DNA from 2 places in the Arthrobacter sp. TWP1-1 genome. Region 1 is predicted to be linked to the other one. Evidence: riboswitches for the same ligand, from Rfam matches in the RefSeq annotation. Region 1 holds a riboswitch; the other holds the start of a gene.

Region 1 (4,293 bases):
CTAACGGAGCCCCAATGGGTGTCCCGCCTTGCAGAACCACCATGTAGACGGCGAGCACACGCCCACGCATGGCGGCATCGGTGGTCAATTGCACCGTGGTGTTGCAGGCGTTCATGAACGTCAATGACGCCAATCCCACGGGCACCAATGCCACGGCGTACCAAAAGTAGCTGGGCATGATCGCGGCCACGGCCACGGTTATCCCGAACGCCAGCGCCCCGCCAACGATGTACAGCATCCGCATGTTCTTTCGCTTGGCCGCAAGGAGTGCGGCCGCCAATGTTCCGATGGCCATGACTGAGCCCAAGAGGCCATATTCCCCCGGCCCCAGGTGGAAAACTGTCGTGGCCATCAAGGCATTGGTGATCTGGAAGTTCATGCCGAAGGTGCCCACCATGAAGACCAGCACCATGATCATCAGCAGGTCCGGCCGCTGGCGGATGTAGCGGAGCCCCTCTCGGATCTGCCCTTTCGCCCGCGGCACCCTGACGGGAGGGATGAGTTCGTTGACGCGCATCCGCCAGAGGGAGAAAATGACGGCTGCAAAGCTGGCTGCGTTGATTAAGAATGCCGGCCCCGTACCCACCAGCGCGATAACAAGACCTGCCACACCGGGCCCCGCGAGGCGGGCAAGGTTGAACGAGGCACTGTTAAGCGCGACGGCGTTGGGAACATCCGCTTTCCCGACGACTTCGGAGACAAATGCCTGCCTCGACGGAGCGTCAAAGGCGCTTGCCACGCCCAGCAGGAGAGCCAAAGCATAAACATGCCACAGTTGTACAGACCCGGTGACCACCAAAATTCCCAACAAAAGCGCACAAAAACCCATGGCGGCCTGTGTAATCAGCAGGAGTTTGCGCTTATTGACCCGATCGCCCAGCAGTCCTGCGTAAGGCCCAAGGAACACGATTGGCAGAAATTGCAGCCCCGTAGTGATGCCGGCTGCCGTACCTGAATTGTTAGTTAGGACCGTCAATACCAACCAGTCCTGGGCTACCCGCTGCATCCACGTTCCGATATTGGAGACCAGTGCCCCCGTCACCCAGAGCCTGTAATTGAATACCCGCAACGCCCGGAACATTGAATTCACTTAGGCACTCATCTCCTGCAAGATCAGGGCCGCCTCGTGCAGCGTGGCACGCTGTGCGGGAGTCAGCGCCGCCACGCGCCTCGCCAGCCACTCCGTTCGCTTGGAGCGCGCCCGTAAGAGGGCTGCCGCTCCCGAATCCGTAACGCGCACCAGGACTTGGCGTTTGTCCTGCGGATTTTCTTCCCTGCTGACGAATGCGGCCTCGGCCAGCCCATTGACGATCCGTGTCATGGAAGGTGCTTGAATTTGCTCGCGTGCTGCGAGCTGGCCCACTGTTCGGGGTCCGTCCATGATGGCGGCAAGGACCGAATACTGACCGGGGCTGATCTCCTGCGATGCCGCCTCTGCCCGGAGCCTGCGCGAGGTGCGCATCACCGCGATCCGCAATTCGGCGGCCAATGGGGCAGCGCCGATCCCCCGCGCGGTCTTGCGTGGGGCACCCGGGCCAGGGTCCGTCGTCGAACGTTGCGGGGAAGGGTTACGCGGGGAAGGGTCAGGGGAGAAAGTTTCGGTCATCGTCGCTGCGCTATCTACATCAAAAGTTTCGTATCGTCTGCTCTCAACTCTAGATCGTTAGCATTGCTAAGTAAATGTCGATTCGCTCACCTGCTACAAAGGTTGTTACCAAAATGTGACAATGTTAGACCGTTCGGATAGTCTGACTAAAGTGCTCGCCAACCATTTACGGTTTTTGGCACCGATGGACGGTTCGCCGAGCTCTGCCGCCGCCCATCTCCCTCCACACGCATGGCAGAGACGGGGGACCCACTTTTTACGGGCCCTTCCGCATGGAAGCCCTTGGGGTTAAGCCGACGCAGTGCAGCAGTGTTATCCACTGCCATGCCGAGCGTTGGCCGGATTCTCTAATCCGTTCCCGACAGCTCACCTCGCAGGCGTAGAGAGGCAATCACATCATGACCGCTGCACCGCAGCGCGGCCGTCGCCGCGCAGAATCAGTTCGCCGCCAGTCGATCTTTGGGCTGAGTTCCGCCCGCATCTCCCGTACCGGGACCCATGCCGCCGGTTCCGCATCGTCGGCTGTCACCAAGACCGCAAAGTGCGTGGCCGCCGTGGCCGTGGTTGGTGGGCTCCTGACTGCAGGCGCCATTGCCCAGCAGGTCGGCCACACCACGGATACGAGCCTCGCTAGCCTCGTTTCCGCCGCTGAAACATCTGCGGCCCCTACGTCGATCTCGGCCTCGGATGATGCGACCATCAGTTTCCCCGGTCTCTCCGTCACCTCGGACACGAAGGCTTCGGCGCCTGCTTCGGCCACCACGGATGTCAAGGCCGCTGCCGCTGAGGTCACGCCCGTCGCGACCACGCCAGCACCAACTCCCGCTCCGGCCGTTGCTGTGGATGACCCCGCAGCAGCAAAAGCGTACGCCGCGACACAAGTGAGCGCCCGCGGCTGGGGCGCCGGCGAAATGAGCTGCCTCACCCAGTTGTGGGAACGCGAATCTAACTGGCGCACCAGTGCGTTGAATCCCGACGGCGGAGCTTACGGGATCGTGCAGTCTTTGCCAGCTGAGAAGATGGCCAGCGTTGGCGCTGACTACCTCACCAATTACGAGACCCAGATTACGTGGGGCTTGAACTACATCACGGAGACCTACTCCACACCATGCGGCGCCTGGGCGCACTCAAATGCTGTGAACTGGTACTAACTTTCAAGGAGGGGCATGGTTCGGCAGGAAGTTCTGGGCCTAGTTCCCATCCCCGGCGGCACCATCGCCATGCGAGACGCCCGTTCGGCAGTCACCCGCGATGTGGTGCTGCGCCCGTTTTCTTTGGGCCGGACCCAACTCACCCGGGCTGATTGGTCCGCAGTAATGGACAACGCCGGGACTCCACCTTCGTTGCCTCGCCTGCCTATGCATCCCCTCACATGGTTTGACGCCATCGTGTGGTGCAACGCAGCGTCAAATGTGGCTGGTTTCTCGCCTGCCTATACCGTTGACGGACGTGAGGTCCATTGGGAGGTTGGTTCCGACGGTTACCGACTACCCACCGAGTCCGAGTGGGAGTGGGCTGCCAAAGCAGGAACAACCACCCCGGTCTATGGACCGTTGGCTGACATTGCCTGGACGGCCGCAGATGCTGTCGCGGGGCCGCAGCTCGTTGCCAGCAAGTTAGCGAATAACTACGGCCTCTTCGATATGATCGGCAACGTTTGGGAGTGGTGCTGGGATTATGCGGACACGGCCCGCTACGGCGACTACAGGAGTTTACGCGGAGCCGGCTGGGACGATCCCCACTGGAGCGCACGCGCCTCCGTTCGCCGGGGCAGCGCACCCGATGCCCTCCTTGAAGATGTCGGATTCAGGGTTGCCCGCGGAGCCGTTGGAGTTGCTGGCACCTTGTCCGCGCAGGGCTGGTCGGCCGACGCCGACAAGGAACGCGCGTCCATCAAGGGGCCTCGGCCCGTTGGCTGGACCCCGTTGCGCGGCCTCTAACGTCTTCGCAACGAAAAATGACACCGATTCCGCTTTATGACACCGGGATATCGGTGTCATAAAGCGGAATCGGTGTCATTTACTAAATTCTTTAGTCCACGACGCCGTAGAGGCGGTCGCCGGCGTCGCCAAGACCCGGAACAATGTAGGAGTTCTCGTCGAGACCCTCATCGATGGACGCCAGAACAACGTGAACGTTGTCGCGATCGCCGTGGGCGGCCTCGAGCTTTGCCAGGCCCTCCGGAGCTGCCAGCAGGCAGATGCAGGTGATGTCAGCTGCGCCGCGATCAAAGAGGAACTTGAAGGCCTCGATCAGGGTGCCGCCGGTGGCCAGCATGGGGTCCAGCACGTAGACCTGACGGCCTGTGAGGTCCTCGGGCAGGCGCTCTGCGTAGGTGATGGCTTCGAGGGTTTCCTCGTTGCGTGCCATGCCCAGGAAGCCAACTTCGGCGGTGGGCAGCAGGCGGGTCATGCCCTCGAGCATGCCAAGGCCGGCGCGTAGGATCGGCACAACTAGGGGTGTGGGCTTGACCAGTCCGGTACCAATAGCGCTGGTCACCGGAGTCTCGATGTTGACCGGCTCCACACGCACTTCGCGTGTCGCCTCATAGGCCAACAAAGTGACCAGTTCCTCGGTCAGCTGACGGAAAATGGGGGACGGAGTGTTCTTGTCCCGCAGAACGGTCAACTTGTGGGCAATAAGCGGATGATCCGCAACGAATACGCGCATGAATAAAAGCTACCATT
Region 2 (4,293 bases), on a different contig from region 1:
CCCCGTATGGCAACCCGATCCCTGGGCTCGAGGAGCTCGGAGGGCAAGTTTCCCCGCTCTTTGCTGCGGGATTGGTCACACTTGTCGACGCCATGAGCAGCTACGCTCCGGGTCAGGAAGTTGTCATCCATCGCCTGTCTGAACGTATCCAGGTTGAGCCCGAACTGCTCTTGCAGCTGGATGAAGGTGGACTGCGTCCGGGGGCGCGAATCTCGCTAGAACAAGTGGGAGAGTACATCTCTGTGCGCGTGCCAGGCATCGAAGGAGCGCTGGAGTTGCCTCCGGAAGTTGCCTCCCATGTGTTCGTTTCCATGAGCTAATCACTGCCGACTCGCAGTGATAGGCGGCTATTGACAAGACAGGTAACGGAATTATCACGTTTACCGCTTGTACCGTATAGTAAATATCTAACGCCGTAACCAAAGCGTTACCTTTGTGTGACACCGAACCTTGCCTTCGCACAATGGACTGAAAATAAACAGGCAAGGACGGGGGAACCACTTTTGGTTGGCCAAATGGCCAACCTTGGGGTGAAGCCCAATCTCTATGCATCACGTTGAAGTGACGCTTTCCATGGGAAAGCGCCACCGATTGACGCGTGCCAAGAGAATGGGGCCGGATCGAAAGCTTGACTCTCTGATCCGAATCCGACAGCTAACTTCGCAGGTGATCTATAGAGAGGCAATTAGTGTCAGAGATCAATCAGCGGGGACGCCGTAGGGCGTCATTGCCGGCAACACATGAGCTGTCAGTTCATGCAGGTAGCCGTCGCGAAGCTCTCGCAGCAGAGCGCGCAAGCTCAACCCCCAGTCTTTCCGTAGCTCAGATGCTACGTGCAGGTGTCGCTAGCGGCGCCGGGCAAAAAGTTGGCGTGGCCATGGCCGCCGCCGGCTTGGTGCTGGCGGTAACCCTGCCTTCCACTCAAGCCGTAGAAGCGCCCAGTATTCAGGCTTCCTCGGTCTCCTCAGTGGAGACTATTGTCAGCGCAGCGGCTGATGTTCCCATTACTTTCGCCGCCCCCCAGATCGGCAGCTCCCTTAATCCGGATGGCCAGCTCAAGGAAACGTTGAAGGTTGAAGCCTCCAATGTCACCCCGCAGGCCTCCAAGGGAACCCTTTCAGCCCCGCTGAAAAATCTGGTTCCAAGCTCTCCCTTTGGTGATCGCATTAGCCCCATCACGGGCCAGGTTGACGAACACCACACCGGCCAGGACTTTGCCATCGCCAGCGGCACCGACGTGCTTGCGGCCGCAGGTGGCACCGTGACCTTCTCGGGCTGGCACACCTACGGTGGTGGCAACCGTGTGGTTGTTGACCACGGTAACGGGCTCTCAACGTCCTATAACCACATGAGCAGCAATGCCGTCAAGGTTGGCCAAAAGGTTGAACGTGGCGAATTGGTAGGTTTCAGTGGCTCCACTGGCGCCTCTACCGGCCCTCACTTGCACTTTGAGGTCATCGTCGATGACGAGACCGTCGACCCCCTCGGCTGGCTTTAATTCCTCCACAGCCCACTTTTAGTTACGGATAAGTCACAAGACCGTGACCTGAACGTGACATTGGGAAAAATCTGTTGTAGATTCGTAATCGCGTCAACTTCGAATCAAGTTGGCGCCCATGCGTAGATTGCCTAGCTCTGCCACTGCACATGGTCCGTTCGTATCAATCGTCTGGCAGGGGCGGGGGAACCAATTATCGGTCTGAGCGCAATGCGCGAAGACCTTGGGGTGAAGCCGCGAAGCGTTAGTTCATGCAGAGGAAGAAATTCCTTCGCTGTTCAAATGTGGAGCGGCCGGGTGACTCCCATCCGAATCCGACAGCTTACCTCGCAGGCATTGGGAGAGGAAACCTTCTTGGCTTCAAATATTGCTCTTGGGCGCCACCGCGCCGAGGTTGCTAAGACCAGTCCGATCTCCACCCTCACGAAAGCCGTCAGTTCCAATGTCGGCGGGGTTGGTCGTCAGGCAGCTGTTATCGCAGCGGCATCAGGCTTGGTCTTGACATCCGGCATCGCAGCAAACGCGGCTACTCCCACTGTGGAGCGCGCTTCTGATGGTGCAACTACGCTGAACCTGAACACGGAAGCTGCTTCCGCGATCACCGCAGCGTCCACGGTGAAGATCTCCTTCGCCACCCCCGCAATCACCTCCACCCCGGCTCCTGTTGTTGAGGCACCGGCAGTTGTAGAGGCACAGAGCAGCGACGTTGCTCCCGCCGCAGCAGCAGAAGTTGCCGCACCGGCAGCAGAAGCAGCTGTAGCAGTAGCCGCAGCTCCGACAGTAACCACCAGCACCCCTGAGGTCGCTGCCAAGCCTGCAGTTGCAAGCGGAATTGGCGCCACAATCGCCAGCGCTGCCTTGTCGCAGATTGGCGTTGCTCAGGATTGCACCGCGCTTGCTAGCAACTCCTTGGCTGCCGCTGGAATTAACTTCCACGACTGGCCCGCTGGCTACCTGAGCTTGGGCCGCACGGTTTCCGCCGGCGAAGCACAGCCCGGTGACTTGATCTACTACGCAGATGGCGGCATGGGCATGGCTCACATCGCTGTTTACATTGGCAACGGCCAGGCCGTACACGGTGGATGGGGCGGCGGCATGACTGCTGTCTTCTCCGCCAACGTCGGTTCGGGTCCCGTTTTCATTGCAATGGGTCACTAAGAACTTTTTTGCCAAATGAACCCCGTCTTCGGACGGGGTTCATTTATTTAATCTGCACACCACGGACAAGGCTTGAATTCTAGGATTCTCACCTGAGACCTTGCTACGGCCGAGAGATAGCATGGCAATCATGAAAACTTTCGAAGGACCCGCGTGCAGGCCATAATCTTGGCGGGTGGATTGTCCCGCAGGCTCGGCGGTGTACCCAAGGCGGGGCTTTTGCTGGACGGGCAAACGCTCCTGGCTCGCACCGTTGACGCGGCAGCAGACTTTCTTGCCGCGGAGCCTGCCACATCCATTGGTGACGGGCGGCGCCCAGCTCCCATCGTCGTCGTGGGTCCCGTTGATCGTATTGCCGAGTGGCTGGCTACTGCCAAGAGCGGCGCAGCTACAGTGGCAGTGCAGGAGGACCCGCCATTTGCAGGTCCGGCCGCGGGCATTGCTGCCGGCCTGTCTGCCTTGACTGAGGATGCTGGGGACGCTGGCTACGTGCTCGTCCTTGCGTGCGACATGCCGCACGCCGGCGCCATTGTGGAGCTCCTTGCGCCGAAACTGGCAAGCTGCGCGCCGGGGGAGGGTGTCATGGCTGTTGCAGATGGCCGCAAGCAACCACTGGCCGCCATCTATCCACTCGCGGAACTGCATAACGCTGTGGGTGCGGCGCGGGCGGCGCACCGGCTGGAGAACGCCTCTGTTTTCTCCCTGATTGCTAATGTGAACATCAAGGAATGTGCCGTGCCATCCGGGCTCGCGGCCGATATCGACACTTGGGCGGATGCCCGCGCGCAAGGCATGGGCGCGGGGCCGGCCGACGCAGAAGGGCAGCAATTGGAAAATCACGACGAGGCTCTGCAGGCCTGGACAAAGAAACTCCTTGAGGCCTTTGAAATTGCAGACATTGATGTCGACGTTGACGCCGTGTTGAACCTTGCTGGCGTGGCCGCGCATTCGATCGTTCGTCCGGCTGCCCCACTGACCACCTTCGTGGCGGGACTTGCCGCTGGACTTGCCGCTGGAACGGGACAGGCCAGCGAGGCTACCGCCATGGCGGCGGCGTTGGGCTTGGCCAGGAAATTGGCAGCCGCGGAAGCGCACGTAGAGCCAGCAGCTGCCGTGCCGCCGGTCGCACCGGATGCGCAAACCCCCGCCGGGAACTAACGGTTCATGGTGACCGCCGCCAGCACGAGTCCGGCCGAGGATTCAGGAGCCGCGCTTCCCGACGCCGCCGAGGTCCGGAGCCTTCCTCACACGTGGGAGGAGGCGCGAGAGCGTGCCTGGGAGGCGGCCCTGCCGCTGCCGGCGCATGTGGTCCCGCTGGCGACGGCACTGGGACGGATCCTTGCTGAGGACGTGTTTGCGCGCCACGCCATGCCTCACTATGCGTCTTCGGCCATGGACGGATGGGCCGTTGCAGGCAGTCCGCCCTGGATTCTGGCGGAACCGGGCGCGAAACTTTCCGCAGGACAGGCCGTCCCGATCGTTACTGGCGGGCTTATTCCACCAGGCGCCAAGTCTGTTCTGCGCAGCGAATCCGGCCTTATTTCCAAGGACGACGACGGTTTGCCGGTTTTGGTCCTTGGCGGAACTGCCCGGCCGGGGGAACCGAAAAACGGTCAGCACATCCGTCCGGCCGGCCA

The links. Region 1 has a riboswitch for cyclic di-AMP ahead of ACP7B9_RS09150 (hypothetical protein). Riboswitches for the same ligand answer to the same signal wherever they lie in the genome.
Region 2: linked by a shared signal. The riboswitch ahead of ACP7B9_RS16975 (NlpC/P60 family protein) and the one ahead of ACP7B9_RS09150 (hypothetical protein) in region 1 are both predicted to bind cyclic di-AMP.

Annotation. Positions count from the first base shown of each region.
Region 1 covers NZ_JAFCXC010000004.1:94,178-98,470, forward strand. The annotation lists gene ACP7B9_RS09140 (MFS transporter) at 1-1,081, opposite strand, end outside; gene ACP7B9_RS09145 (MarR family winged helix-turn-helix transcriptional regulator) at 1,091-1,606, opposite strand; cyclic di-AMP (ydaO/yuaA leader) riboswitch at 1,807-2,000, shown strand; gene ACP7B9_RS09150 (hypothetical protein) at 2,005-2,757, shown strand; gene ACP7B9_RS09155 (formylglycine-generating enzyme family protein) at 2,773-3,546, shown strand; gene upp (uracil phosphoribosyltransferase) at 3,638-4,276, opposite strand.
Region 2 covers NZ_JAFCXC010000013.1:27,931-32,223, forward strand. The annotation lists gene ACP7B9_RS16965 (metal-dependent transcriptional regulator) at 1-320, shown strand, start outside; cyclic di-AMP (ydaO/yuaA leader) riboswitch at 457-684, shown strand; gene ACP7B9_RS16970 (M23 family metallopeptidase) at 827-1,498, shown strand; cyclic di-AMP (ydaO/yuaA leader) riboswitch at 1,650-1,848, shown strand; gene ACP7B9_RS16975 (NlpC/P60 family protein) at 1,853-2,656, shown strand; gene ACP7B9_RS16980 (NTP transferase domain-containing protein) at 2,810-3,814, shown strand; gene ACP7B9_RS16985 (molybdopterin molybdotransferase MoeA) at 3,821-4,293, shown strand, end outside.